2 regions of the Streptomyces sp. NPDC048521 genome follow, and region 1 is predicted to be linked to the other one. Evidence: riboswitches for the same ligand, from Rfam matches in the RefSeq annotation. Region 1 holds a riboswitch; the other holds the start of a gene.
The links. Region 1 has a riboswitch for glycine ahead of gcvP (aminomethyl-transferring glycine dehydrogenase). Riboswitches for the same ligand answer to the same signal wherever they lie in the genome.

Region 1 (14,893 bases):
GTCCTCACCGCCCTCGGTTCCCCGACCGCGGTACGTGAGGCCCGCACGCCTTCCCTGCGCGCCGCGCAGGGCCCGGCGACAGCCGAACTCCCGCTGCCGGTTCACGTGTTGGACCGGATCACCGCGCAAGGCCTGTCCGCGACCCGACTGGCCGGCTGGCGCTTCCTGATCCGCTGCGGCGACCGGGCGGTGGCCGCGGCGGAGACCATGCTCACCCCTGACGGCTGGGCCTTCTCGCACTTCTTCGAGGGCCCGTACGTCGCCTCCACCGAGCGCGCCCTGCAGCAGGCGGAGACGCTGCAACAGCCGTACCAGGCGCGCCTGCTGTCCGTACCCGGTCTGTACATGCTCACCTTGTGGCTGCACGGTGACTGCGCGGCCGACGGAGCGGAAGGCCATCCGGCCGCCACCGATCTGCTCGTCCCGCTGGCCCCGGCACCGCCCGGCATATCGGCACACCGGCCCTTCCCGGTCGCCGAGTTGCTTCCGGTGCTGACCCATCGGGCGACTCCCATCCCGCTGCTCGGTTCACCTGCCTGAACGACACCCGCGTACCCCGCTACCCGGAAGGGAAGCGGGGTACGACTGTTTCCGCGGGGGGCGCCGTGCGGACTAGCCCGTTCCGGCCATGGCGAACCACCCGAAGGGACAGTGCAGTTGGGCTGAACCGTCCGGGCGGGTGACGCGTCCTCAACCTGTGAGAAGCGGTGCTGCGAAATCCCTGCGGAATGACGCCCAGAGGGCAACACTGGGTTCCGACCGACTTATCACCACGGGGGACGGACATGACCACGACACAGCGAAAGATCCCACCCATGTGCCAGCACCAGCCACCGTGCCCGACAGCCGAATCCGCCGACCGGGAGTCCGCCCGTCTCGTGGCGCACCACCCGGAGCAGGGATGGAGTCTGCTGTGCAACGGCGTCCTGCTCTTCGAGGACACCGGTGAGCTGCTGCCGGACGGCCGGATCATCGCTCCGCACCGCCCGCTCGGTGCGGAGCAGGTGATGACCGCCGCCTGAGCCCAGCACGAGCGATCTGAGGGGCCGGCCGCACCCCCGGTGCGCACCGGCCCCGATGCGTGTTCGGGGACGGCTACGGTGGGTAGCCGGACATCACCGCAGCGCCTCCTGCGGGAACCGGTACGCCGGCTCGGCGCCCGGCTGCTCGTCCCCGAGCGTCAAGGTGTCCTGGACGGGCTCGCGGGCGCGTAGTCGAACCAGTCGAAGGACGCGCGGCCTTCGGTGACGTACATGCCGATGACACGGCCGGTGAATCCGGTGGCCACCTCGGTGGACAGATAACGGCCGTCCAGTTCGGCCAGCCGGACGATGCCTTCGGAAGTTTCGACGGAGAAGGCGACGGTGTCGGGACCGGTGCCGGGTCCCGGGTGCCGGGTCGTGCGGATGTCGACGGCCAGGGTGACCGGCCCCGCCGGCACCGGATGGGCGGCGACCCGCTGCCGCAGCGGGCCGATCCGCGCGATCACGGCCGCCGTTCCGCCGGCCACCTCCAGGTCGTAGTGGTGCCCCTCGTCCAGGCGCACGGAGAGCCCGGCCCGACCCGACCCGGGCTCCAGCAACGCAGCGGCCCGGCAGTCGTGGTGCTGCTGCCGGCGGCCCACGAAGGTGTGCCCGGACCGGTCGAGGCTGTCACCGGTGGCGGTCAGGGTGAGCCGGCCGGGTCGCTCCACGAGCGACCAGCAGTGGTCGGGCCTGCTGCGCGGCGATATCCAGTACGGGGCGAGGGCCCGGCCGGTGAAGTCGTCCCGCACGGGCGGCTGTTCGACGGGCGCCCAGGCCGCCGGGGCCGGATGCCGCTCCGCCACCGGCCCCACCCGGGGCCAGCCGTCGACCCACTCCACCGGGACCAGGAAGGTCTCCCGGCCCAGGACATGGAACTCCGGGAACCAGCCGCGCGGCCGGGTGCCGAGCAGCACCATCCACCAACGGCCGTCCGCCGCCTGCACCAGGTCGGCGTGACCGGTGCACTGCACGGGCAGGCCCGTACCGCGATGGGTCAGCAGCGGATTGCCGGGCGCCGGCTCCCAGGGGCCGCGCGGCGAGCGCGCACGGGCGGCCGAGACTCCGTGCCCGAGTGCGGTGCCGCCCTCGGCGAGCAGCAGGTACCACCAGTCGCCGATACGGTACAGGTGCGGCGCCTCCGGGTCCCGGAGCCCGGTGCCGGACCACATCGGCAACGGGCCTTCCAGCACCCGGCCGGTACGCGGGTCGATCCGGGCCACGGTGACCCCGGCCATGGCGCACCAGCACGAGCCGTCCTCGTCCCAGGCGAGGTCCGGGTCGATGCCGGGCAGATCGATCCACACCGGGTCCGACCAGGGGCCTTCGGGCCGCTCGGCAGTGACGAGGAAGGTTCCGCCGCCGCCGCCGGCAGCGGTGGTGACGACATAGAAGAGTCCGTCGTGGTGGCGGATCGTCGGGGCGTAGATGCCGCCGGATGCCGGGACGCCGTCCGGCAGGGTCAACTGGCCGGGCCGGTCGAGGACGTTGCCGATCTGGCGCCAGTGCACCAGGTCCCGGCTGTGGAACAGCGGAACGCCGGGGAAGTACTCGAAGCTGGAGCACACCAGGTAGTAGTCCGACCCGACCCGGCACACGCTGGGATCGGGGTGGAAGCCGGGGATGACGGGGTTGTCGTAGGTCCGCATGGTCGCCCCCCAAAGGCGTTCGAAAGTTTCGACTGTGGCGCCGAATCTTACTGCGCCCGCCGCGCTCGCCATGGGGCGGGAGCGCGCCTGGATGCCCGGGAACCACGGCAGGCACCCGCCCGGGTGGTCGAATCGCCGGTGCGGGAGTGGGATGGAAGGGAGAGCAAAGCCCTCGCCGACGGGCGCGTCCGCGGGGTCACCCCGGACGGCGCCCGTGCGGAACGAACGGTGGAGTCATGTCCGGTTACGACGCCTCGTCGACCGCTCGTGTGGTGGTCGGTGTGAACGGCTCCCTGGGCAGCGTCACGGCCCTGCGGCGGGCCACCGCGCTGGCCCGCCGCCTGGGAGCCGAGCTGTGGCCGGTGCTGGCGTGGGAGCCACCGGGTGGTGATCCCGCCGCGCGGCGCTCCCCCGCTGCCGATCTGCTGGTCGACGAGTGGCAACGGCTGGCCAAGCAGCGGCTGGCCTCGGTGCTGGACGAGATCTTCGGCGCGCAGGGCCCCGGTGTGCCGATGCACGCCGTCATCGTCCGCGGCACCCCGGGCCGGGCGCTGGTGGCGACCGCGGACCGGGAGGACGACGTGCTGGTGGTGGGCGCGGGGCGGCGCGGGCTCCAGCGCGCCTTCTCCGGCCGGGTCTCCCGGCACTGCCTGGCCCACGCCGTCTGCCCGGTCCTGGCGGTGCCCCCCTCCCCCCTGGAGACCGAGCTGCTGTCCGCCCACCGGCGCAACACCTGGCATCTGCGCCTGGACACACGGGGGTTGTGAGAGCGGCGCCGGACGAGCGGTTCTCCGGCTCGGCCCGCGCGCCGGGCTCCGGCCGGGGAACCGAAGGCACCGCAACACGATCCCGAGTCACCGGAACACGATCCCGGGAGGCGGCCCCGCGCTGCGGGCCCGTCGATGAAGTCCCTCCGCCCCCACACCGCTGAACCGGAGCGACTCCGGCGAGCCGCCCGACACCCAGGATCGAGCACCCCTACGGCTCCGACCCCCACCACCCGAACCAGCCACCCACCGACAACTCCGGCCCTTCCACCAGAACTCCAGCCCCCTCCGCCAGAGAGCCGCCACCCCGAACCGGCCGCCCCCGAACAACTCCCCCCGCACCGCCAGAAGGGCCTCGGCGCCTCCGCTCGGCCGTCCTCCGACGCCGTAGGACATGACGCTCGGTGGCCGGCCTCCGATCGGCACCGCGCTGGGCCGCCCGCTCACCCCCGGCCCCGGCCGACCGCCCGGCCTCCCCTTCTTGATGCGGCTTCCGGGCTCCCGGGCCATTCTTAACGCAAGATTGACGCCCACGGAGCCGTGACCCGTGGGCCAAGGCGTCACTCTCTGCTTACGCTGGTGCCGCCGTCCGCGTGATGGCCGCGAACCACGGAGCCGCACATCAGGAGCACGCCGATGGCCACGACCGAACACCCTTCCAGTCGCCTGCGCGACTGGATGCTGGAGGGTCTGTCCGATATGGGCAAGGGCGGTGACCACACCGGACCGCACGCCGAGCCGGAACCCCCGCACCAGGGGCAGCGCTGGTGGCGGGTGATGTGCCTGACCGGTGTCGACTACTTCTCGACCCTCGGCTACCAGCCGGGCATCGCGGCCCTGGCGGCCGGTCTGCTGTCACCGGTGGCGACCATCGTGCTGGTGATCGTCACCCTGGCCGGCGCCCTGCCGGTCTACCGCCGGGTGTCCGAGGAGAGCCCGCACGGCGAGGGTTCCATCGCGATGCTGGAGCGGCTGCTGTCGTTCTGGCAGGGCAAGCTGTTCGTGCTGACCCTGCTGGGCTTCGCGGCCACCGACTTCCTGATCACCATCACCCTCTCGGCGGCCGACGCCTCCACCCACCTCGTGGAGAACCCGCACCTCACCAGCACCCTGCACGGGCACCAGATGGTGATCACGTTGTTCCTGGTGGCCCTGCTCGGCGCGGTGTTCCTCAAGGGCTTCCTGGAGGCCATCGGGGTCGCGGTCGCCCTGGTCGGCGTCTACCTCGCGCTCAACCTCGTCGTCGTGGCCACAGGCCTGTGGCACGTCATGACGGCCGGGCACGTGATCACGGACTGGACCAGCGCCCTGACCACGGAACACGGAAACGTCTTCGTGATGATCGGGGTGGCGCTGATCGTCTTCCCCAAACTCGCCCTCGGTCTGTCCGGCTTCGAGACCGGCGTCGCCGTCATGCCGCACGTCCAGGGCGACGCGGGCGACAGCGAGCAGCGTCCGGCCGGCCGGATCAGGGACACCAAGAAGCTGCTGACCACCGCCGCGCTCATCATGAGCTGCTTCCTGATCGCCACCAGCTTCATCACCACGCTGCTGATCCCCGCCGACGAGTTCAAGACGGGCGGCGACGCCAACGGCCGCGCGCTCGCCTACCTCGCGCACGAATATCTCGGCAACACCTTCGGCACGGTCTACGACGTCTCGACCATCGCCATCCTGTGGTTCGCCGGCGCCTCCGCCATGGCCGGCCTGCTCAACCTGATGCCGCGCTATCTCCCCCGGTACGGCATGGCACCGCACTGGGCGCGGGCCGTGCGCCCGATGGTCATCGTCTTCACGCTGATCGCGTTCCTGGTGACCTGGATCTTCGACGCCGACGTCAACAAGCAGGGCGGTGCCTACGCCACCGGTGTGCTGGTGCTGATCAGCTCGGCGGCGATCGCGGTGACCATCGCCGCGCGCAAGGCGGGGCAGCGCGGCTGGACCATCGCGTTCACGGCGATCTCGACGGTGTTCCTGTACACGACGGTCGTGAACGTCATCGAGCGCCCGGACGGTGTGAAGATCGGTGCCTGCTTCATCGCGGGCATCATCCTGGTCTCGCTGCTGTCCCGGCTGGCTCGTGCCTTCGAGCTGCGCGTGACCAGCGTGACGCTCGACCCGCTGGCGGAACGATTCATCCGGGACATGGCCAGCCGCAAGATCCGGTTCATCGCCAACGAGCCGGATCGCCGTGACAAGGCCGAGTACCGGGACAAGATCGAGCAGATCCGCGCCGACAACGACATGCCCGAGCAGGAGGACTTCGTCTTCGTCGAGGTCACGGTCACCGACCCCTCCGAGTTCGAGGCGGGCCTGACCGTCCGCGGCGAAGTGCTGCACGGCCGCTACCGGGTGCTGACCCTGGAGTCCGCCTCCATCCCGAACGCCCTCGCCGCGCTCCTCCTCCACGTCCGTGACCGCACCAACTGCACCCCGCACGTCTACTTCGAGTGGACCGAGGGCAACCCGTTCGCCAACTTCCTGCGCTTCTTCCTCTTCGGCCAGGGCGAGGTCGCCCCGGTCACCCGCGAGGTGCTCCGCGAGGCAGAACCGGACCGGGCACGACGGCCCCGCGTGCACACCGGGTGAGGCCGAAAGCAGCAGTCACGCACTCAGAGTCCGTCGCGCCGTACCGTGCGGTCGACCCGAACTCCATGATCCCGGTGCCTGGCCCTATCGTGACCGGCATGCAGTCCTACACGATCGGCCAAGCGGCGCGGCTGCTCGGCGTGAGCCCGGACACCGCCCGCCGCTGGGCCGACGCGGGCCGGGTGGCCACCCACCGCGACGAGGCCGGACGCCGTCTCATCGACGGCCGGGACCTCGCCGCGTTCTCTGTCGAACTGGCCCAGGCGGGCGGCGCCGAGGAGGACCCCTCCCACACGTCCGTGCGCAACGCCTTCCCCGGCATCGTCACGGCGATCAAGCTGGGCGACGTCGCGGCCCAGGTGGAGATTCAGGCGGGCCCGCACCGCCTGGTGTCGCTGCTGACCCGGGAAGCGGTCGAGGAGCTGGGCCTCGAGGTCGGCATGGAGGCCACCGCGCGCGTGAAGTCCACCAACGTGCACATCGACCGCACCTGACCCGGCCGGCCGCCGCCCCTGACGCCCTCGGTCACGGCCCGCTGCCTGCCCGGACGCCGACGGCCGCACAACGACACCCGCGTCCGAGAGCGTCGTGCGAACGCACATGCAAGCTCCCAGCCTCAGGTTGGCAGCTGATGCGATGCCACAGGAGACTTGAGCCTGGCAGATGCGGCATTATCATCGCGGCACGGCCATTGTCCGGCCGTCAGGACGCGACCGTCGTTCCGCAGAGCCCGAGGAGTCGACCCGTGATGACCCGTTCCGTGCGCCGGACCCGGCGGACGCTGCAGCTGGCCGGTGCGGGAGCCGCCGCTGTGATGGCGCTCAGCGCCTGCTCCTCGTCGTCCGACGCGAAGGACTCGTCCGGTGCGTCGGGCAACTCGGCCTCCCCGAAGGTGTCCGGCACGGTCACCGTGTTCGCGGCCGCCTCCCTGAAGGAGAGCTTCACGACCCTGGGCAAGCAGTTCGAGAAGCGGCACCCGGGCACCGAGGTCAGCTTCAACTTCGGCGGCAGCGACACCCTCGCCGCGAACATCACCGGCGGAGCCCCGGCGGACGTCTTCGCCGCCGCGAGCCCCAAGACCATGGCGATCGTGACGGACGCGAAGGACGCGGTCGGCACGCCGGCCACCTTCGTCCGCAACCGGCTGGAGATCGCCACCCTGCCGGGCAACCCGCACCGGGTGGCCTCCCTGGAGGACCTCACCAAGTCCGGTCTGAAGGTCGTCCTGTGCGACCGGACGGTGCCGTGCGGCGCCGCCGCCCAGAAGGCCCTCGAGGCCGGCGGGGTCGACCTCACCCCGGTCTCCTACGAGCAGGACGTCAAGGGCGCCCTGACCAAGGTGGAACTGAAGGAGGCCGACGCGGCGGTGGTGTACAGGACCGATGTGAAGGCCGCGGGCGACAAGGTGGAGGGCGTGGAGTTCCCCGAGTCCGCCCAGGCCGTCAACGACTACCCGATCGCCCTGCTGAAGAACGCGCGGAACACCGAGGCCGCGAAGGCGTTCATCGCTCTCGTGCGGTCCGCCGAGGGCCAGCAGGTGCTCGGCGGGGCAGGGTTCCTGAAGCCGTGACCTCGGTCCGCGAACCCGGCGCAGCGACCGGTCCCCGCACGGGCCGGCCGCTGCGCCGCCGCGTCGCCACGAGGGGCCGACGCGGGGTCCCGTTGCCGCTGCTGGTCCCGGGTGTGCTGGCCCTGGCGTTCCTGCTGCTGCCGCTGCTCGCACTGCTCCTGCGGGCGCCCTGGCGCAGCCTGCCCGACCAGCTGAGCAGTGCCGAGGTGTGGCAGGCGCTTCAGCTGTCCCTGGTCAGCGCCACCGCGGCCACCGCCGTGAGCCTCGTCCTCGGCGTGCCGCTGGCCTGGCTGCTCGCCCGTACGGACTTCCCCGGCCGTGGCCTGCTGCGCGCCCTGGTGACGCTGCCCCTGGTCCTCCCGCCGGTCGTCGGCGGTGTGGCCCTGCTCCTCGCCCTGGGGCGCAACGGTGTCATCGGCAAGTGGCTGGACGCCTGGTTCGGGATCACGCTGCCGTTCACCACCACCGGAGTCGTGATCGCGGAGGCGTTCGTCGCGATGCCGTTCCTGGTCATCAGCGTCGAGGGCACCCTGCGCGCCGCCGACCCGCGCTACGAGGAGGCGGCCACCACACTCGGCGCGTCCCGCTTCACCGCGTTCCGCCGGGTCACGCTGCCGCTCATCGCCCCGGGTATCGCGGCGGGCGCCGTGCTGGCCTGGGCCCGCGCCCTCGGCGAGTTCGGCGCGACGATCACCTTCGCGGGCAACTTCCCCGGCCGCACCCAGACCATGCCCCTCGCGGTCTACCTCACCCTGCAGAACGACCCCGAGGCCGCCATCTCCCTCAGCCTGGTGCTGCTGGCCGTCTCGATCGCGGTACTGGCCGGCCTCAGGGACCGTTGGATGACGACATCATGACAAACCCCCACCCCACACCCACCGACCCCGCAGAACCCCCACAGCAGCAGCCCATACCGATGGCCACAGAACCCCTGGAACCCCCACACGAACTGCCCGCGCCCGCAGCCGCCGACGCCACCGAGTCCCCCCAACCACCGGCACCCCCGACCACGAAGGCCGCAACGCCCCCACCGGGATCGCATGCACCCGCAGCCGCCGACCCCACCGAGCCCCCACAACCACCGGCACCCCCGACCACGAAGGCCGCAACGCCCCCACCGGGATCGCCGGCACCCGCAGCGGCCGCCGACGGCGCCGAGCCCCCACAGGGGCCACCCGCACCCGACCATGAAAGCTGCACGGGTGGTGCGGGTGGGAACCCCGATCCGGCCGAAGGCCGGCCACCCACCACCGACCCGCACCCACACCCGCACCCACACCCACACCGCACGACGCCCCCTCCCCCCGAAGGCCTCGACGCCCACCTCGTCGTAGACCGCGCCGCTTTCCACCTGGACGTGACCCTGACGGCCACCCCAGGGGACGTCCTCGCACTGCTCGGCCCCAACGGCGCCGGCAAGACCACCGCCCTGCGCGCCCTCGCCGGACTCGTCCCGCTCACCGACGGCCACCTGCGCCTGGACGGCACCCCACTGGAGCGCACACCCCCGGAGTCCCGCCCGGTCGGCGTCGTCTTCCAGGACTACCTGCTCTTCCCGCACCTCTCCGCCCTGGACAACGTGGCCTTCGGTCCGCGCTGCCAGGGCGCGAGCAAGTCGGAGGCCCGCGCCCTGGCCGCGGCATGGCTGGACCGCATGGGCCTCGCCGACCACGCGGGCGCCAAGCCCCGCCGGCTCTCCGGCGGCCAGGCCCAGCGCGTGGCCCTCGCCCGCGCCCTGGCCACCCGCCCCCGGCTGCTTCTCCTGGACGAGCCGCTCGCGGCCCTGGACGCCCGTACCCGTCTGGAGGTCCGCGCCCAGCTCCGCCGCCATCTGGCCGCGTTCGAGGCGGTCGCCGTCCTGGTCACGCACGATCCGCTGGACGCCATGGTGCTCGCGGACCGGCTGGTGGTCGTCGAGCACGGCCGGGTCGTCCAGGAAGGCAGCCCCTCCGACATCGCCCGCCATCCGCGGACCGACTACATCGCGCAGCTCGTCGGCCTCAACCTCTACCGGGGACAGGCCGAGGGGCACAGGGTACGACTCGACGCCGGGCCCTCGATCACCACCACGGAGGAGCTGTCGGGGCCGGTGTTCGTGGCGTTCCCGCCCTCCGCCGTGACCCTGTTCCGGGACCGGCCCACGGGCTCCAGCGCCCGCAACCTGTGGCGCTGCGAGGTCGCCGGCCTGGAGACGCACGGCGACCAGATCCGCGCCGACCTCACCGGCGAACTCGCCCTCGCCGCCGACCTCACCACGGTCGGCGCCGCCGAACTGGACCTCCACCCCGGTGCACCGGTCTGGGCGACGGTCAAAGCGACGCAGACGCACGCATACCCGGCCTGAGCGCCTTCCGGCACTACGGTGAGGGGCCATGACCCTGAGCATCCGCAACCAGCTTCCCGGCACCGTCACCGAGGTGCACCCCGGCGAAGTCATGGCGACCGTCGATGTCCGCCTGACCGGCGGCCAGCACCTCACAGCGGCCATCACGCGGGAGGCCGTCGAGCACCTGGGCCTCGCCCCGGGCTCTCCGGTGAGCGCCCTGGTGAAGTCGACGGAGGTCTCCCTCGCCACCAACCGCGTCGAGGGCCTGTCGATCCGCAACCAGCTCGCCGGCACGGTCACCCATCTCGAACTCGGCGAGGTCATGGCGATCGTGAAGGTCACCGTGGACGGCGGCGAGATCACCGCCGCGATCACGAAGGACGCGGCCGGCGACCTCGGCCTCTTCGTGGGCTCCGATGTCGTCGCCCTGATCAAGTCGACCGAGGTCGCGCTGGCCACGACGTAGCACAGCCCGAAGGCCCCCGCCCGGAACCCGGGCGGGGGCCTTCACCATCGGCTCGCTCAGTCCTCGTACGCGTCCAGCGGCGGGCAGGAGCACACGAGGTTGCGGTCGCCGTAGGCCTGGTCGATACGGCGCACCGGCGGCCAGTACTTGTCGGCGGCCGAGACGCCGGCCGGGAAGACGGCCTCCGTGCGGCTGTAGGCGTGCGCCCACTCCCCACCGAGCGCGGCCGCGGTGTGCGGGGCGTTGCGCAGCGGGCTGTCCTCGGCGGGCCACTCGCCGGATCCGACCTTCTCGATCTCCGCGCGGATGGCGATCATCGCGTCGCAGAACCGGTCCAGCTCGGCCAGGTCCTCCGACTCCGTCGGCTCGATCATCAGCGTTCCGGCCACCGGGAAGGACATGGTCGGCGCGTGGAAGCCGTAGTCGATGAGGCGCTTGGCCACGTCGTCGACGCTCACGCCGGTCGCCTTGGTCAGCGGGCGCAGATCGATGATGCACTCGTGGGCGACCAGATTGCCGGGCCCGGTGTAGAGCACCGGGTAGTGCGGCTCGAGGCGCTTGGCGATGTAGTTCGCGGAGAGCACGGCGACCTGCGTGGCCCGCTTCAGGCCCTCGCCGCCCATCAGGCGGACGTACGCCCACGAGATCGGCAGGATGCCCGCGCTGCCCCACGGAGCGGCCGAGATCGGGCCCACACCCGTCTCCGGACCGGCCTCCGGCTGGAGCGGGTGGTTCGGCAGGTACGGCGCCAGGTGCTCGCGGACCGCGACCGGACCGACGCCGGGGCCGCCGCCGCCGTGCGGGATGCAGAAGGTCTTGTGCAGGTTCAGGTGGGAGACGTCACCGCCGAAGTGGCCCGGCTTGGCGAGGCCGACCAGGGCGTTGAGGTTGGCGCCGTCGACGTAGACCTGGCCGCCGGCCTCGTGGACCTGGGCGCAGATGTCGGCCACGTGCTCCTCGAACACGCCGTGCGTCGACGGGTAGGTGATCATGAGGACCGCCAGCTCGTCGCGGTACTGCTCGATCTTCGCCCGCAGGTCCTCGACGTCGATCTCGCCGTCCTCGGCGGTCTTGACGACGACGACCTTCATGCCGGCCATCACGGCGCTGGCCGCGTTGGTGCCGTGCGCGGAGGACGGGATCAGGCAGACCGTGCGCTGCTCGTCGCCGTTGGCGCGGTGGTAGCCGCGTACGGCCAGCAGACCGGCCAGCTCGCCCTGCGAACCGGCGTTCGGCTGGAGCGAGACCTTGTCGTAGCCGGTGACCTCGGCGAGACGTTCCTCCAGCTCGTGGATGAGCGTGAGGTAGCCCTCGGCCTGCTCGGCGGGCGCGAAGGGGTGCAGCTGGCCGAACTCGGGCCAGGTGACCGGCTCCATCTCGGTGGTCGCGTTGAGCTTCATGGTGCAGGAGCCCAGCGGGATCATGCCGCGGTCGAGCGCGTAGTCCCGGTCGGCGAGCTTGCGCAGGTAGCGCAGCATCGCGGTCTCGGAGCGGTGCTCGTGGAAGACCGGGTGGGTCAGGTAGTCGCCGGTGCGCAGCAGCGCCTCGGGCAGGGCCTCCTCGGCGGCCGCGTCCAGCGCCTCGATGTCGCCCTCGACGCCGAAGGCGGCGAAGACGGCGTCCAGCTGGCCCCGGTCGGTCGTCTCGTCGCAGGCCAGGGAGACGTGATCGGCGTCGACCAGCCGCAGGTTGACGCCGTTGTCGCGGGCGGCGGCGACGACCTGGGCGGCCTTGCCGGGCACGCGCGCGGTGACGGTGTCGAAGTAGGCACCGTGGACGATCTCCACACCGCCGGCCTTCAGGCCCTCGGCGAGGATCGTGGCGTAGCGGTGGGTGCGGCGGGCGATGGTCCGCAGGCCCTCCGGGCCGTGGTAGACGGCGTACATGCCGGCCATCACGGCGAGCAGCACCTGCGCGGTGCAGATGTTGCTGGTCGCCTTCTCCCGGCGGATGTGCTGCTCACGCGTCTGCAGCGCGAGCCGGTAGGCCTTGTGGCCGTCGGCGTCGACCGAGACGCCCACGAGCCGGCCGGGCAGGCTGCGCGCGAACTTCTCCTGCACCGCCATGTAGCCGGCGTGTGGACCGCCGAAGCCCATCGGCACGCCGAAACGCTGGGTGGTGCCCACGGCGATGTCCGCGCCCAGCTCCCCCGGGGGGACCAACAGGGTCAGCGCCAGCAGGTCGGCGGCCACGGTGACGAGCGCGCCCAGCTCGTGCGCCTGGTCGATGACCGGCTTGATGTCCCGTACGGCACCGGAGGCGCCCGGGTACTGGATCAGCACGCCGTTGATCTCACGCTCGGCGATCTCGGCCGGGATGCCGTCGCTGAGGTCGGCGACGACGACCTCCACGCCGGTCGGCTCGGCGCGCGTCTCGATGACGGCGATGGTCTGCGGCAGCGCGTCCGCGTCGACCAGGAACAGGCCCTTTTTGTTCTTGCCCATCCGCCGGGACAGCGCCATCGCCTCGGCGGCGGCCGTGCCCTCGTCCAGCAGGGAGGCGCCGGAGGTGGGCAGACCGGTCAGCTCGGCCACCACGGTCTGGAAGTTCAGCAGGGCCTCCAGGCGGCCCTGGGAGATCTCCGGCTGGTACGGCGTGTAGGCCGTGTACCAGGCCGGGTTCTCCATCACGTTGCGCAGGATGACGGGCGGGGTGAAGGTGCCGTAGTAGCCGAGGCCGATCATCGAGCCGAGGACCTGGTTGCGGTCGGCGAGCGAGCGCAGCTCGGCGAGCACCTCCGCCTCGGTACGGGCGCCCGGCAGGTCCAGGGCGTCGGCGTTCTTGATCACATCCGGGACCGCGGCGGCGGTCAGCTCGTCGAGCGAGCCGTATCCGATGTGCGCGAGCATCTTGGCCCGCGCCTCCTGGTCGGGCCCGATGTGGCGCTGCTCGAAGGGGATGCCCTGCTCGAGCTCGGAGAGCGGAATGCGATGGGCGGTCATTGCGGAGGCCTCCTGGTCTGACGCGACCTTCGAGGGGCACCCCGGTACGGATACCCCGACGGCCTCCCCCTCTGTCATCTCAACCTGAGAGCTTCACCGGGTGCCCGAGGGTCCCGGCTTTCACCGTCGGTGAGAGCGGACGCCGTCGACATCCGCTCTGCTTTCCAGAGTGACCTCGTCCGTGCGGTACGTGAGCCTGAGAGATTCCGGGGAGGATTTGCTCCTTCGGCGCCTCCGAGGTGGTCGGAGGACTCTCCCGCACGGGGTCAGCAGCCGCTGTCAGCCTACCAGCGAGGTCGACGCCCGAGCCTTCGAGTGGCCGCCTCACTGATTGTGCTCTTTTGTAGTGCTTACGGATGAGTTGCGACCACTTGGAGGGAGAGGGACCGTGCAGACCGACATCGATCCGCGCAACCTGATCGGCCGCAAGGCGTTCGACCGCAATGGCACCAAGATCGGCACCATCGACGAGGTGTACCTCGACGACGCGACCGGCGTACCCGAGTGGGCGGCCATACGCACCGGCTTGTTCTCACGGGACGCCTTCGTCCCGCTGGAGCCGAGCGAGCTGATCGACGGCGCCCTGCGGGTCCCCTTCGACCGCGCCCTCATCAAGGACGCCCCCGACTTCGGCGTGGGCCGCCACCTCTCCCCCGAGCAGGAACTCCAGCTCTACCACCACTACGGTCTCGACCTGGCCCCACCTCCCCCGCTCCCGGACCACGACTTCGGCAGACTGGCGGGCTCGGAGGAGACCTGATCCTCCGCATCCGGGGTCGGCTGCGGAGCCTCGTAGCGGTCACCGCCCGTTGGACCGACACGGGCGGGCCGGTCGGCGACGTCGCCCGCCGCCACCAACGGCAAGGGCTCCGCCTCCTCCAGCGCGGGATCGTCGACCCGGAACGTCCGCACCCGTCCCGGCTCCGACCGAGGCGTCTCGAAGCGCACCGTGACCCGGCCCAGGCCGCTGCCCTGCACCCAGCCGTGACCCCACTCGGCATGCCGTACGTCCTGCCCGGCACGCCACTGCCGCTCGGCGGGCTCCGGCTGCCGGGCCACGGCCTCGGGTACGACGTCCACGGCGAGGTCGCCCGCCGCCCGCTCACCCGCCGCCTGCGCGAACAGGTCCTCCTGGGTGTAGTCGGCCAGCCCGGTGACGCCCACACCGAGCAGCCGTACCCCGCCCGTGGTGTCCACGGAGTCCAGCAGCCGCGCGGCCGCCTCCCGGATGACGGCCGGATCGTCCGTGGGCCCGCGGAGCGTCTCGGAGCGGGTCAGGGTCGAGAAGTCGTACCGCCGCACCTTCAGCACGATGGTCCGCCCCGACAGCCCGGCGCCGCGCAGCCGCCGCACGCACCGGTCGGCGAGCCGCTGCACCTCCAGGCCGACCCGCAACCGGTCGTGGATGTCCACGTCGTAGGTGTCCTCGACCGACACCGACTTCGCCTCCCGCTCGGCCACCACCGGCCGCTCGTCGCGGGCCAGTGCCATGGCGTGCAGCGCGTGCCCGTGCGCCTTGCCGAGCAGCCGCACCAGTTCGTCCTCGCCCGCCTCCGCCAGTT
Region 2 (14,893 bases), on a different contig from region 1:
ATCCGCTGGCGGTCCTCGGCCGAGAGGTGGCAGGCGGACCAGTGCCCGGTGCTCACCTGCTCCAGCTCGGGGCGCACCGTGCGGGTGACGTTCCCCTTGGGGATGTCCGCGTACGGGCAGCGGGGGTGGAAGGCGCAGCCCGAAGGGACGTTGATGAGGCTCGGCGGCGAGCCCTTGACCGGGATGAGCCGTTCGGAGGTCTCGCGGTCGATGCGCGGCATCGAGCCGAGCAGGCCCCAGGTGTAGGGGTGCTGCGGCTGTTCGAAGACCTCGTCGGCCGGACCGCGCTCCACGCACCGGCCGCCGTACATCACGAGGACGTCGTCGGCGATCTCGGCGACCACACCGAGGTCGTGGGTGATCATGATGACCGCGGAGCCGAACTCCTTCTGCAGGTCGCGGATCAGGTCGAGGATCTGCGCCTGGACGGTCACGTCGAGAGCGGTGGTCGGCTCGTCCGCGATGAGCAGCTCGGGGTTGTTCACCAGCGCCATGGCGATCATGGCGCGCTGGCGCATACCGCCGGAGAACTCGTGCGGGTAGCCGTCGACACGCTTGGCGGGCTCGGGGATGCCGACGCGGTCGAGCATCTCGATGGCCCGCTTGCGGGCGACCTTCTTGCTGACGTCGTGGTGCACCCGGTAGGCCTCGACGATCTGGTCGCCGACCTTGTAGTAGGGGTGCATCGCGGACAGCGGGTCCTGGAAGATCATCGCCATCTCGCGACCGCGGAGCTTGCGCACCTCGTCCGGGGCGGCGGAGACCAGTTCCTTGCCGTCCAGCCAGATCTCGCCCGACATCCGCACGTTCTTGCCGCGGGTGCCGAGCCGGTGCAGGCCCATGATGGCCTGCGAGGTCACCGACTTGCCGGAGCCGGACTCACCCACGATGGCGAGGGTCTTGCCCTTCTCCAGCGAGAAGCTGAGCCCGTCGACGGACTTGACCACGCCGTCGTCGGTGGGGAAGTGCACCTTGAGGTCGCGGACCTCGAGGAAGGTCTCGGGTGCCGTGCCGGTGGAGGTGGGCTCGCCCACCGCGGCGCCGGTCTTGGAGAGTTCGGTCACGAGAGCCTCACCCGCGGGTCGGCGGCGGCGTAGAGCACGTCCACCAGGAGATTTGCGATCACGACGAAGAAGGCGGCGAGCAGGGTCACGCCGAGGATCTTGGGCAGGTCGTTGTCGGTGATGCCCTGCACCGCGTACTCGCCGATGCCGTGCAGCGAGAACACGGTCTCGGTGATCACGGCACCGCCGAGCAGCAGGCCGAGGTCCATGCCGAAGACCGTGATGATGGGGGTGAGGGCGGCCCGCAGTCCGTGCCGGACGACGACCCTGCGCTCCCGCAGGCCCTTGGCGCGGGCCGTGCGGATGAAGTCCTCGTTCATCGTCTCCAGCATGCCCGAGCGGGTGAGCCGCGCGTAGATGGCGGAGTACAGCAGGGCGAGCGAACACCAGGCGGGGAAGAGGGTGTTGGCCCACTGCGAGGGGTTCTCGGTGAACGGGACGTAGGTCTTGCCGAAGATCGGCCACTGGTAGGTGAAGAGCAGGATCGCCAGGTTGCCCGTGAAGAACATGGGCAGCGAGACACCGGCGAGCGCGACACCCATGAAGGTGCGGTCGAAGAACGAGCGCGGCTTCAGCGCGGAGATGACACCGACCACCACGCCCGAGAGGAGCCACAGGACGGCGGCGCCCGCGGCCAGCGAGAGGGTGATCGGAAGGCGGGAGGTGAGCTGCGGCCAGACCGCCACGTGGTCCTTGAAGGAGTAGCCGAAGCAGGGTGCGTCGCAGTGCACCGTGGTGGGGCCGAGGTTGTAGTCGGCGCCGGCCACGATCCCCTTGATGAAGTGCCAGTACTGGACGTAGACGGGCTGGTCCAGACCGAGGTTGTGCTTGACAGCGGCGATGTCCGCCTTCGACGGGCTCTTGCCGATGTACTGCTGCGCCAGCTGGTCCGCTGTCTGGCCGACGAGCCTTGGCAGCAGGAAGAAGATGGCGAAGGTGACCGCGGAGACGACCAGCAGCAGGATCACTGCCGCGAACGTCCGGCGGAGGATGTACGAGATCACGGGGATCGGCGCTGGTGCCCGCGGGCCGCGAAGCCCGCGGGCACCAATGCCTTCACCTGCCTTCCGGGGCTGCTACTTCGACGCGACGCCGATGTTGAGGTAGTCGTACTGACCGCTGAAGGCCGCCGTGGAAACCAGGTTGGTGTAGTTCTGCGGTCGGGCCAGCAGGACCTTGAAGTAGGTCAGCGGGACGAGGACGGCGTCGTCCATGGTCTTCTTGTCGATCTGCGTGTAGAGGCTGTTGCGCTCGGTGGTGTCCTGGGTACCGATCGCCTTGCCCAGCAGCTCGTTGACGTCCTTGTTGTCGTACTGCGACAGGTTGGTGTTACCGGACTGGCTGATCGCCTTGCCGTTCAGGATCTGCTGCAGGAAGCCGTAGCCGGAGGGCCAGTCGGCACCCCACTGCATCATCTCCAGGCCGATGTTCTGCTTCTTGGTGAACTTCGGCACACCCGCGTAGTCGGTGAAGTACTTGCCGGACGGGTACTGCTTGAGGGTGGCGTTGATGCCGACCTTCTTCAGCGAGTTGATGATCGCCGTGGCGGCGTCGATCTCCTGCGGACGGTCGGAACGGGCCGAGATGTTCGTCGAGATCGACGACTTGCCGCAGGCCTTCAGCTGGTCCTTGGCCTTGGCGACGTCACCCTTGTTGCCCGTGGTGGCGTAGACGTCGGACTTCTCGTAGCCCGGGATGTCCGGGGGCAGGACCGTGGAGGCGACCTCACCGCGGATCGGGCCGCCCTCGGCGGTCTGCACCGAGACCTTGTCGATGGCGTACTGCACGGCCTTGCGGCACTCGACCTTGTCGAACGGCTTCACCGTGGTGTTGATCGCCAGGTAGACCAGACGGCCACCGTAGGTGTTGTCCGTGTTGGCCTTCTTGGCGGCGTCGGTGAGCACCTGCGCCTGGGTCGAGGCCTGGACACCCGTGCCGGCGAGGTCGATCGCGTCGCCCGCGAGGACGTCCTTGTCGATCGTCTCCGGGTTGACCTTCAGCTTGACGACGATCTTCTCCGGCAGCTGCTTGCGCAGCGGGTCCGTCTTCGCGTCCCAGTTCTCGTTGCGCACGAGGACGGCCTGCTTGCCCTCCTCGTAGCTCTGGAACTTGTACGAGCCCGAGGACACGATGTGCTTGACGTAGTCGACGCCGGTGTCCTTCGCCTTGGGCACCGGGGCCGTCTGCGGGGCGGCGACCAGGTAGTCGAACTCCTGGAAGGCCTGCTTCAGGTGGAAGACGACGGTGGTGTCGTCCGGCGTCTCGATGGAGGACAGGCCCTTGGCGCTCTTGTCCTTGTACGGGCCCTTGTACTTGTCGCCGCCGGCCATGAACTGCTGGAAGTAGTTCGGGCCGAGGGAGAGCACGTCACGCGCGAAGTTGGAGCGCTCGACGGCGTACTTGACGTCCTTCGAGGTGATCGGCGAGCCGTCCTCGTACTTCAGGCCCGCACGCAGCTTGTACGTCCAGGTCTTGCCGCCTTCGCTCGGCACACCCTTGCTCGCCGCGAGGTCCGGGACGAGGGTGTTGCCCTTCTCGCCCGCACCGGGCTGGAAGGTCATCAGCGGGCGGGCGTACAGCCGGCTGAGGTTGTACATGTAGGCGTAGTACGTGTTGCCCGGGTCGAACGAGTCCGGGACGTCGGACAGCTCGTAGGTGACCGTGCCGCCCTTCTTGTCGGACGCGTTGACGACGCCCTTCGTCGCGGCGTTGGCCCCGGCCGACTTGGTGCCGTTCTCGTTCTTGTTGTCATCGGCCTTGCTGCAGCCGGCAAGAAGCAGGCTGACGGAGCCGATGGCCGCTATCGCGGCCAGCGCTGACCTTCGCATGATGGGCGCTTTCCCCTCCATTGTTGGAAAATTTTGTGGCTCTCGGTGACAGGCGTCAGCGGCTGCGCGGGTCGAGAGCATCGCGGAGACCGTCACCGAGCAGGTTGAACGCCAGGACGGTCACGAAGATGGCGAGACCGGGGACGATCATGTACTGGGGGTCGACCTGGTAGTAGGTGACCGCCTCGCGGAGCATGCCGCCCCAGGACGCCTGCGGGGGCTGGATGCCGACGCCGAGGAAGCTCAGGGACGCCTCGAAGAGGATGTTGGTCGGGATGAGCAGCGTCGAGTAGACGATGATCGGGCCGACCAGGTTCGGCATCAGTTCCCGGAACAGGATGTACGGCGTCTTGGCGCCCATGCCGCGGGAGGCGTCCACGAACTCGCGCTCCCGCAGGGCGAGGGTCTGGCCTCGCACGATCCGGCCCAGGTAGGGCCAGTTGAAGAAGCCGATGACGAAGATCAGCACGCTCAGGTGGAGCGGCAGCCCGTTGAGACCGAACGCGCCGCCCTGCAGGGTGGCGGAGATGGCGATCGCGAAGAGCAGGAGGGGGAAGGCGAGGAACGTGTCCATCAGCCGGCTGATGATCGAGTCGACCCGCCCGCCGTAGTAGCCCGCGACGACACCCATGATCGCGCCGATGACGTTGGACAGGATGGTGGCGCCGAACGCGACCACCAGCGACACCCAGGAGCCCTCGAGGACGCGGGTGGCGATGTCGCGGCCGAACTTCGGGTCGACGCCCAGCGGGTGGTCGAGGCTCATGCCGCCCCAGCCGCCCTTGGGCAGCGAGGTGTCGGGCGTGATCAGGTCCTGGTGGAAGGCGTTCGGGTCGAGGCCGAACACGGCCTGGAGCGGGCGCGAGAGGATCGCGAGGAGGACCAGCAGGATCACGATGACGCCACCGACGACGGCGACCCTGTCCTTCTTGAAGCGGGTCCAGGCGATCTGGCCCAGGGAACGACCCTCGATCTGCCCCTTACCGGCACCCTCCAGCACAGCCTCTGGCTGTGCCTCGGTTGCCGCCCCGGTGGTCTCGATCGGTGCGGTCACGGTGAGCGACCCCTCTCGCCGGTGGTGACCGGCCTGCGCCTGCCGCGGATTGCGGCTTTGTCGACTTGCCATCGATCAGGAGGTCTCGACCTCCTGTCTGACTCGCGAGTCTTCAGCGTCGCCGCGATCACCCGCCAGAGCTGACGGCGAAAGTATGCGCAACCGTGATGCAGTGCAGGGGATTCCGTTATCCGAACAGTGGGTAACGCCCCCCGGACGCGGGCCAGTTGGGACAGAACGGTGAATCCGCTCAGTTCGGGACGTATCGCTGCCGTCTACGCGCGCAGAAGTGAGGCCCCGAGTCGATTCCGCGCTACGCCCTCACAAGGTCCGATGCCGGGCGACGTCGGATCAGTAACCGCCGGGCACCGGCGGATAACCGTATCCGGCGGCCGGGGCCTGCGGCGGAGGCGGGGCCTGAAGCTGAGGCTGGGGCGGAGCCGCGTGGGCCTCGCGGTCGTAGAACGGACGCGCCTGGGCCCGCATCCACATCACCACCGGGTCGTAGTCGTCGGCCATCGCGACCGTCGACACCGGCAGCCCCTCCGGGACCGCCCCGACCGACTGCTGCATCATCGCGCGCACCGAGTCGACCGCGGCGGGCGAGGTGTCGTACACGTCCAGGCCGATGGCGAGATACGGCGCCCCGAGCGCCGGCTGCACCCAGGCGCGGCGCAGTGAACGCAGCGCCGGGGTACGGTGGGCGTTCTGCGCGAGCAGGGCGTAGAACTGCGGGATCTCGATGCCGGGTTCCGTGAGCCGGAGCGGGCCGGCGGGCTGGCGGTCCAGGCCAGTGGCGATGCGGCGCAGATCCAGCCAGGGGATGCCGACGCCGCCGCCCGGGGCGTGCGGGTTGAGCCAGAGGCCGTAGTGGTCCGGGTAGAGGGTGCGGGCCACGTCCAGTCCGTCGACGACCTCGTAGGAACGGTTCCAGCCGCTGGCCGACAGTTCCTGGGCGGAGGTCACGCAGGGGGCGTAGTGGCAGCCGTCGACCTCCATGTTCCCGTACTGGGCGTCCGGGGAACCGGCCTGGCCGTGCCACAGGAGCATCCAGATCTGGCCGGAGGACGGGGTGGCGAGGGCGCGCAGCAGGGCCTCGTAGGCGTCGTAGCGTCCGGGCGTGACCTGGCGCAGCATGTGCTCGACGCTGCCGCTGTGGCTCGCGCTCACCTGGTGTACCGGCCCTTCTTTTCAGTGCCCCGCGTTCGGAGACAGCTTAAGCGCCTGGCAGCTCGGGGCTTCTGGTTCGTGCGCGGGTGCGGGTGGTTCTGTGGCTGGTCGCGCGGTTCCCCGCGCCCCGTCGAGCTGCTTCAGTGACCGTATTGATAGAAGGGCCGCACGTTTGTCCTCAGCCATTCGGCCACCGGGTCGTCGGTGACGTCCAGGAGGACGAGGTTGACCGGCCACTTGACCGGGACTTTGCCGAGGGCCGTGCCCAGGGCCTCCAGGGGAAGGGCCCGCAGGTCGCCCTCCCATCGGGAGAGTTCCACGCCGACGAACATCACCGGGTCGGCCGTCTCGATGACGGCGAGGCAGCGGCGGGCGGTGAGGACGACGCCGGTCGCGGCGAACTCGGCGGAGGCGGCGGAGAGGAAGTCGACCGGGTCGTCCTGCCAGTCGGGCTCGAAGAGGCGGACCCGGCCGCCGGTGCCAGGGCCGTCGAGCGGGGTGCGGCCCGCACGGCACAGCTCGGCGACCGCCTCGGGCGGCAGCGGGACGCCGACCACGCCGCCGGGGTTCACGGCTATGCCCGCCTGCGGGGGCAGGCCCTGGGCGAACTCCACGGCGGGGGCGATGGTGTACGACATGTGGGAGCCGGCCACCTGACGGAGCTGTTCCTCGGAGCTGAAGACCGGGACGTACGCCTGGCCGTCGATGTCCATCGTGGGCAGGTCCAGCGGGCCGCTGTCCGGGCCCCCGCCGTTGGGCAGGGGGATCCACAAAAAGCTCCGGCCGAGCACCTCGATGATGCGGCCGCCCGCGGAGGGGATGCCGAGGGAGGCCGAGAGCACCTCCTCCAGTTCGTTGCCGGGCCACCCGCCGTGCGGGTGGGGGTGCGCCTGTGCCGGGAAGTCCGCGGGAATGTCCGCCGGGAAGTCCATCTGCCTACCGCCTGCTGGGAACCGTGCTGTGGCTCAAAAGGCTAGCGGGTGGCTCCGACGTGCTCGCCGGGATCAGCCCGAGAAGGCGATGCGGTGCAGGCTGTCCGCCGCGGCCCGGTCCAGCAGGACCGCCGAGCCGCAGCCCGCGGGCAGTTCGCCCCGCTCGACCGCGCCGAGCAGCCGGGCGGTCGTACGACGATGACGGCGGAAGGCGTAGCGGGAGACGCCCCGGCGGCGCTCCCGCTGGCCCGCGCGGGCGGTCTCGGCCGGCACGTCGAGCAGCAGCAGATGCAGGGAGCCGCCGCGGCGGCGGGCCTCGCGGGCGAGCCACGCGCGCACCCAGGCCTGGGTGCCGCAGTCGTGCACCACGAGGCCTTCCTCGGTGCGCAGCGCGCGGCGCAGTCCGGTGTAGTGGGCGAGGCGGACCAGGGGGCGGTACAGGGCGTAGGGCAGGCCACGGGGCACACGGGCCGCGAAGTCGTCGCGGGCGTCCTGGGAGTCGATGCGGCGGCCGGAGACCGCGCGGTGCATCAGCGTGGACTTGCCGCTGCCCGGCAGTCCGGTGACCACGACGACGTCACGCGGGCCGAAGACCAGGGCGCGGGGGCAGCGGCCGGCGCGGTCGCGCAGATCGCGGACGACCGGGGCGGGGCGCTCCGCGCAGCGCTCGCGGGCGGAGGCGGAGGGCTGCTTCGGCACCGCGACGCCGGTCGTGGTGGCGGTGGCGGCGGCGTACGCCGTGGTCCTCTTCACCGTGATCGTCCTCCCCTGTGGGCTCGGTCATACCCATGCCCGCTGTATGTAAAGAGAAGGTAATGGGAGGTGGTCGGCGGTTCGGTGCGCGTACGGCCACAGCTCGGTCACAGATGCGGGCCCTGACGGGCGGGGGCGCGGCGTGCAATGATGTGCCCGCCAACTGCATACCGGCCGCTTGAATCCGCGCGGGAGAGTCCCCAGGTCACTGGGGCGCCGAAGGAGCAAGTCCCTCCCTTGAATCTCTCAGGCCCCGTTACCGCGCGGGCGAGGCACATCTGAAAAGCGGGTCGCTGTGACAGTGGCTCCACCCAAGGTGCAAGCCGTGATCGTCCCTGTGGCGGTCGTGGCGAACCTCTCAGGTTCCGATGACAGATGGGGAGGAACGTTCCTCGCCCCGTCCGTGTGCCCTGGGAGACGACCGACCGATGAGCAGTACCGAACCCACTGAGCTGCGCCACACCGCGCTGGACGCGCTGCACCGCTCGCTCGGTGCGACGATGACCGACTTCGCCGGCTGGGACATGCCCCTGCGCTACGGCTCCGAGCGCGACGAGCACCTCGCGGTGCGGACCAAGGCCGGTCTGTTCGACCTCTCCCACATGGGCGAGATCACCGTCACCGGCGCGGGGGCGGCCGCCTTCCTGAACTTCGCCCTGGTCGGCAACATCGCCTCCGTCGGCGTCGGCCGCGCCCGCTACACCATGATCTGCCAGGCCGACGGCGGCATCCTGGACGACCTGATCGTCTACCGGCTGGCCGAGACCGAGTACATGGTCGTGGCCAACGCCTCCAACGCCCAGGTGGTGCTGGACGCCCTGACCGAGCGCGTCGCCGGCTTCGACGCCGAGGTCCGCGACGACCGCGACGCCTACGCGCTGATCGCCGTCCAGGGCCCGCAGTCCCCCGGCATCCTGAAGTCCCTCACCGACGCCGACCTCGACGGCCTGAAGTACTACGCCGGCCTGCCCGGCACCGTCGCCGGTGTCCCCGCGCTGATCGCCCGTACTGGCTACACCGGCGAGGACGGCTTCGAGCTGTTCGTGAAGCCGGAGCACGCCGTGGAGCTGTGGCAGGCGCTCACCAAGGCGGGCGAGGGCGTCGGCCTGGTCCCGTGCGGCCTGTCCTGCCGGGACACGCTGCGCCTGGAGGCGGGCATGCCGCTGTACGGGCACGAGCTGACCACGGAGCTGACCCCCTTCGACGCCGGGCTCGGCCGGGTGGTCAAGTTCGAGAAGGAGGGCGACTTCGTCGGCCGCGAGGCCCTCACCGAGGCAGCCGCCCGGGCTCAGGAGAACCCGCCGCGGGTGCTCGTCGGCCTGGTCGCCGAGGGCCGTCGCGTCCCGCGCGCCGGGTACGCCGTCGTCGCGGGCGGCGAGGTGATCGGAGAGGTCACCTCCGGCGCCCCCTCCCCCACCCTGGGCAAGCCGATCGCCATGGCCTACGTCGACGCGGCGCACGCGGCCCCCGGCAGCGAGGGCGTCGGCGTGGACATCCGGGGCAGCCACGAGCCGTACGAGGTCGTGGCGCTGCCGTTCTACAAGCGCCAGAAGTAGACACTGGGCGCGGCACGTCCCGGCGGACGTGACCCTGCGCACCTTCCCCCTGCTCACCAGCAGCCCCAGCAGTCCCCCCTTCACCAGCACTTCCGCGCGTACAGGAGAATTCAGGCCATGAGCAACCCCCAGCAGCTGCGCTACAGCAAGGAGCACGAGTGGCTGTCGACCGCCGAGGACGGCGTCGCGACGGTCGGCATCACCGAGTTCGCGGCCAACGCGCTCGGCGATGTGGTCTACGCCCAGCTCCCCGAGGTCGGTTCCACCGTGGAGGCGGGCGAGACCTGCGGTGAGCTGGAGTCGACCAAGTCCGTCTCCGACCTGTACTCGCCGGTCTCCGGTGAGGTCACCGAGATCAACGAGGACGTCGTCAACGACCCTTCGCTGGTGAACTCGGCCCCCTTCGAGGGCGGCTGGCTGTTCAAGGTGCGCGTCACCGAGGAGCCGGCCGACCTGTTCTCCGCCGACGAGTACGCCGCCCACACCGCCGGCTGAGGAGTCGTAGCCCTATGACTGTCCTGAACACGCCCCTGCACGAGCTGGACCCGGAGATCGCCGCCGCGGTCGACGCCGAGCTGAGCCGTCAGCAGTCCACCCTGGAGATGATCGCCTCCGAGAACTTCGCGCCGCTCGCGGTGATGGAGGCGCAGGGCTCGGTCCTCACCAACAAGTACGCCGAGGGCTACCCGGGCCGCCGCTACTACGGCGGCTGCGAGCACGTCGACGTCGCCGAGCAGATCGCCATCGACCGGATCAAGGAGCTGTTCGGCGCCGAGTACGCCAACGTCCAGCCCCACTCCGGCGCCTCCGCGAACCAGGCGGCCCTGTTCGCCCTGGCCCAGCCCGGGGACACCATCCTCGGCCTGGACCTGGCGCACGGCGGCCACCTGACCCACGGGATGCGGCTGAACTTCTCCGGCAAGCAGTTCGACGTGGTCGCCTACCACGTGGACGCCGCGACCGGCCTGGTCGACATGGCCGAGGTCGAGAAGCTCGCCAAGGAGCACCGCCCCAAGGTGATCATCGCGGGCTGGTCGGCGTACCCGCGCCGGCTGGACTTCGCCGAGTTCCGCCGGATCGCCGACGAGGTCGAGGCGTACCTGTGGGTCGACATGGCGCACTTCGCGGGCCTGGTCGCCGCCGGACTCCACCCGAACCCGGTCGATTACGCGGACGTGGTCACCTCCACGACCCACAAGACCCTCGGCGGCCCGCGCGGCGGCATCATCCTCGCCAAGAAGGAGTTCGCGAAGAAGCTGAACTCGTCCGTCTTCCCGGGCTTCCAGGGCGGTCCCCTGGAGCACGTGATCGCGGCCAAGGCGGTCTCCTTCAAGGTCGCCGCTTCGGAGGAGTTCAAGGAGCGCCAGCGCCGTACGGTGGAGGGTGCGCGCATCCTCGCCGAGCGCCTCACGGCGCCCGACGCCCGCGAGGCCGGCGTGAACGTCCTGTCCGGCGGCACCGACGTGCACCTGATCCTGGTGGACCTGCGCGAGTCCGAACTGGACGGGCAGCAGGCCGAGGACCGCCTCCACGAGGTAGGCATCACGGTCAACCGCAACGCCGTCCCGAACGACCCGCGCCCGCCGATGGTCACCTCGGGTCTGCGCATCGGCACGCCCGCCCTCGCGACCCGCGGCTTCACGGCCGAGGACTTCGCCGAGGTCGCGGACGTGATCGCCGAGGCGCTCAAGCCGTCCTACGACGCGGAGTCCCTGAAGGCGCGGGTGAAGGCGCTCGCCGACAAGCACCCGCTGTACCCGGGTCTGAACAAGTAAGTCACCTTTCGCGGGGCACCGCGCACACTGGAAGAACCGGCGTGCGCGGTGCCCGCGCCCTGTACCACCCTTTGCACCACCCCGTATTGAGGAGTCACCCGTGGCCATCTCGGTCTTCGACCTGTTCTCGATCGGCATCGGCCCGTCCAGCTCCCACACGGTCGGCCCGATGCGCGCGGCGCGCATGTTCGCCCGCCGGCTGCGCAACGAGGACGTGCTCGGTTCCGTCACGTCCCTGCGCTGCGAGCTGTACGGCTCGCTCGGCGCGACCGGCCACGGCCACGGCACCCCGAAGGCGGTCCTGCTGGGGCTGGAGGGCGCCTCGCCGCGCACGGTGGACGTCGAGACGGCCGACCAGCGGGTGGAGACGATCAAGCAGACCGGGCGTCTGAACGTCCTCGGCGAGCACGAGATCCCCTTCTCCTTCGACGACGACCTGGTCCTGCACCGCCGCAAGGCCCTGCCGTACCACGCCAACGGCATGACCGTCCGGGCGTACGACGCCCAGGGCAGCGAGCTGCTGTCGAAGACCTACTACTCGGTCGGCGGCGGCTTCGTCGTGGACGAGGACGCGGTGGGCGCGGACCGCATCAAGCTGGACGACACGGTCCTGAAGTACCCCTTCCGCACGGGCGACGAGCTGCTGCGCCTGACCAAGGAGACGGGCCTGTCGATCTCCTCCCTCATGCTGGAGAACGAGCGGGCCTGGCGCACGGAGGAGGAGATCCGGGCGGGCCTGCTGGAGATCTGGCGCGTGATGCGCGCGTGCGTGCAGCGCGGCCTGTCCCGCGAGGGCATCCTGCCCGGCGGCCTGAAGGTCCGCCGCCGCGCGGCCGTCACGGCCCGGCAGCTGCGCGCCGAGGGCGACCCCTTGGCGCACGCGATGGAGTGGATCACCCTCTACGCGATGGCGGTGAACGAGGAGAACGCGGCCGGCGGCCGAGTCGTCACCGCCCCCACGAACGGTGCGGCGGGCATCATCCCGGCGGTCCTGCACTACTACATCGACTTCGTGCCCGGCGCCGACGAGGACGGAGTCGTCCGCTTCCTGCTGGCCGCCGGTGCGATCGGCATGCTCTTCAAGGAGAACGCCTCCATCTCCGGTGCCGAGGTCGGCTGCCAGGGCGAGGTCGGCTCCGCCTGCTCCATGGCGGCCGGCGCGCTGGCGGAGGTCCTGGGCGGCTCCCCGGAGCAGGTCGAGAACGCGGCCGAGATCGGCATGGAGCACAACCTCGGCCTGACCTGCGACCCGGTCGGCGGCCTCGTCCAGATCCCGTGCATCGAGCGCAACGGCATGGCCGCGGTGAAGGCGGTGACGGCCGCGAAGATGGCGATGCGCGGCGACGGCTCCCACAAGGTGTCCCTGGACAAGGTCATCAAGACCATGAAGGACACGGGCGCGGACATGAGCGTCAAGTACAAGGAGACCGCTCGGGGCGGGCTGGCGGTCAACATCATCGAGTGCTGAGCACCGGCGCGGCGGAACCGTCGTCGACCGGTCGCCAGGGGGCGGCGATCGTCGCTCCGGGCTCGATGCCGTAGCGGCTCAGTCTCTCGGCCTCGCCTGAGCGGCCGGTCCGGTGCAGCAGGGCGACGAGCCGGTGTTCCGCACCGTCACCGTCGCCCGCTTCGACAGCGCGCAGCAGAACCTCGACGATCTCCTCCGCCGCCCCGAACGTGTCGATGAGGACTTCCGCTTTCGAGCGCGCCGAGCCCCGCCGGCATCCGGACGCCGGCCCGGGCCACGGCTGCACCGTGTAGTGGGGCTCCCAGCCGTACAGGCGCAGGGCCAGGCCGAGATCACCGTCCTCGCAGGCACGGTCGAAGAGGCGGTTGAACACGAGGACCTCCAAGAGGCCCGACCACCCCTCACAGCTTGCCAGGAGACTCTCCTTGGAGGCGTCCGGACAGGACTTCAAGCGGTCGTACAGCGCATCGGTCATGTCCTGCACGACACGGCGGTCGGCCGCCATCCCGTCCCACAGCGACGAGAGATCCTTCCGGTGGACCACCTGTGGCACGGCCTCCTTCCGCACGGCCTCCTGCGCCGCCTCCGGCACGGCCTCCTGTCCCGGTCGCTCCGGCGGTGTCTCGCGCCCGGACTCCTTCCCCCAGCGCTCCAGTTCCCCGCGCGCGCCCCGGTCGCCCGACTGTGCCCTGCTCACCAGATGGGACCATGCCTCGTCGTCCCGCTCCAGACGGCGCAGCAGCCGGTACCGCGCGGCGGAGGCACAGGGCGGCGCTTCGTCGCCGATGTCCTGGAGCCAGGCAAGGGCCTCCTCCGCATGGCCGTTGTCCACCATGACTGAGACGGCGGCTTGGAACAGGCCGCTGTCCGGGATCAGGGCGCAGGAGCGGGCCCAGACCTCGGCCGCGTCCGGGTGGCCCGCCGCCAGGAGGATCTCCACCATCTCCCAGCCCCCTCCCTGCTGCGGGAGGGTGACGTCGTCTCCCCGGGAAGCGGCACGGCAGGCCAACTCCACCGCCCTGCGGGTCAGTCCGAGGGACCGTGCCAGACCCGCGGCGCCGGCGAGGGCCGCGACGCTCGCCGTCCCGTCGAGATCGAGCTGCGGGATGCTCCACCGGGCGATCTCCGACCGCCGGCGTCCCAGGCGCTCCAGCAGCGGCAGCACGGCGAATCCGAAGACGTGCGCCCCTCTTTCGAGGGCCCGCCGATAGCAGCGCAGGGCCGTCTCCGGGTCGATGTCCTCCAGGAGCCGTCCCCGGTGGGCTGCCGCCTCGGCGTCACCGCTCGCCTCCGCACGCGCGTAGAGGCGGTCCGCGAGCCGGCGCAGCCCCCGGCGCTCCGCCGCCGCGCCGACGGCGGTGAGGTGGTGCGGCTCGCCGTGTGCGAGGAGCGCCCGCCACATGCCCGCCGGTACCGGCACCGCGGTCCGGCGCCCGGAGCGAGCGCGGTGTTCCAGCGCGTCGTTGAGTCGGTAGTACGGGCCCGCGGCCCCCTCCTCGTACGGCCGACGCGGAACGCGTCCCAGCGGGGGCCGGACGCCGCGGCACTCCGCTCGGTCCGAGAGGTACGCCAGCGCGGCGGCCGCGAAGTCCTCCCCTTCCGCCTCGTACTCCCAGTCCTCCAGGTAGGCGACGGCTCCCTCGGCCAGCAGCCGCTCGGGCAGGGCGGGGCCGTAGCCGAGCAGGCGGGCGTGGGTGGCGGAGCGCAGCAGAGCCTTGCCGCCCGGCGAGGCCTCCTGCGCCAGCCGCAGGACACGGGGGACGCCGCCGAGGTACTGGGTGACGGCGATCTCGCTGCGGTCCGGTGTGGTCGACCGGGCATGGCGGACCGCTTCGTCGATACGGGGGTCGGAGCGGGCCTGCCGGCGCATCGTCCGCAGAGCGGCGCCCCGGAAGGTTGCCGGGACCTCCACGACATGGCCCTCCAGCAGCAGCCGGGCGTGTGTGCCGTGCCGGCCGGCGCTCGTGGTGCGCAGGGCGCGGTAATCGTCGGGCCACATCGTGTCGACGATCAGGACCGGCGCCCGCAGTTCGTCGTGGACCAGCCGGCGCAGCCCCCGAGCCAGGTCCTCCCGGGCGTCGGCCGTGGAGAGCAGCAGGCGTTCCCGTGTGTCGTCCAGCCAGACCACGGTGCGCGGTCCCACCCGCTCCAGATCCGCCATCAGCTGGGCGTGCGTGCCGCTCTTGGCGGGCTCCCAGATCGTCCAGTCGGCGCGGACCTCCGGGACCGAGGTCAGGGCTTCCCACAGGGCCCTGGTCTTGCCGGTGGAGGGCTCGCCGACGAGCAGCAGGCT

Region 2: another riboswitch for glycine. It lies ahead of gcvT (glycine cleavage system aminomethyltransferase GcvT); the one in region 1 lies ahead of gcvP (aminomethyl-transferring glycine dehydrogenase).

Annotation. Positions count from the first base shown of each region.
Region 1 covers NZ_JBICWR010000001.1:880,620-895,512, forward strand. The annotation lists gene ACGFRF_RS04335 (hypothetical protein) at 1-540, shown strand, start outside; gene ACGFRF_RS04340 (DUF5999 family protein) at 816-1,022, shown strand; gene ACGFRF_RS04345 (glycoside hydrolase family 43 protein) at 1,181-2,671, opposite strand; gene ACGFRF_RS04350 (universal stress protein) at 2,908-3,438, shown strand; gene ACGFRF_RS04355 (amino acid transporter) at 4,075-6,027, shown strand; gene ACGFRF_RS04360 (molybdopterin-binding protein) at 6,126-6,521, shown strand; gene modA (molybdate ABC transporter substrate-binding protein) at 6,776-7,597, shown strand; gene modB (molybdate ABC transporter permease subunit) at 7,594-8,454, shown strand; partial or broken gene ACGFRF_RS04375 (ABC transporter ATP-binding protein) at 8,898-9,941, shown strand; gene ACGFRF_RS04380 (molybdopterin-binding protein) at 9,970-10,389, shown strand; gene gcvP (aminomethyl-transferring glycine dehydrogenase) at 10,446-13,331, opposite strand; glycine riboswitch at 13,506-13,600, opposite strand; gene ACGFRF_RS04390 (PRC-barrel domain-containing protein) at 13,720-14,091, shown strand; gene ACGFRF_RS04395 (DNA polymerase IV) at 14,013-14,893, opposite strand, start outside.
Region 2 covers NZ_JBICWR010000003.1:56,139-71,031, forward strand. The annotation lists gene ACGFRF_RS07820 (ABC transporter ATP-binding protein) at 1-1,064, opposite strand, end outside; gene ACGFRF_RS07825 (ABC transporter permease) at 1,061-2,068, opposite strand; gene ACGFRF_RS07830 (ABC transporter substrate-binding protein) at 2,141-3,913, opposite strand; gene ACGFRF_RS07835 (ABC transporter permease) at 3,948-4,946, opposite strand; gene ACGFRF_RS07840 (enhanced serine sensitivity protein SseB C-terminal domain-containing protein) at 5,298-6,083, opposite strand; gene ACGFRF_RS07845 (enhanced serine sensitivity protein SseB) at 6,257-7,048, opposite strand; gene ACGFRF_RS07850 (AAA family ATPase) at 7,121-7,801, opposite strand; glycine riboswitch at 7,981-8,073, shown strand; gene gcvT (glycine cleavage system aminomethyltransferase GcvT) at 8,230-9,357, shown strand; gene gcvH (glycine cleavage system protein GcvH) at 9,475-9,852, shown strand; gene glyA (serine hydroxymethyltransferase) at 9,867-11,132, shown strand; gene ACGFRF_RS07870 (L-serine ammonia-lyase) at 11,233-12,600, shown strand; gene ACGFRF_RS07875 (hypothetical protein) at 12,587-14,893, opposite strand, start outside.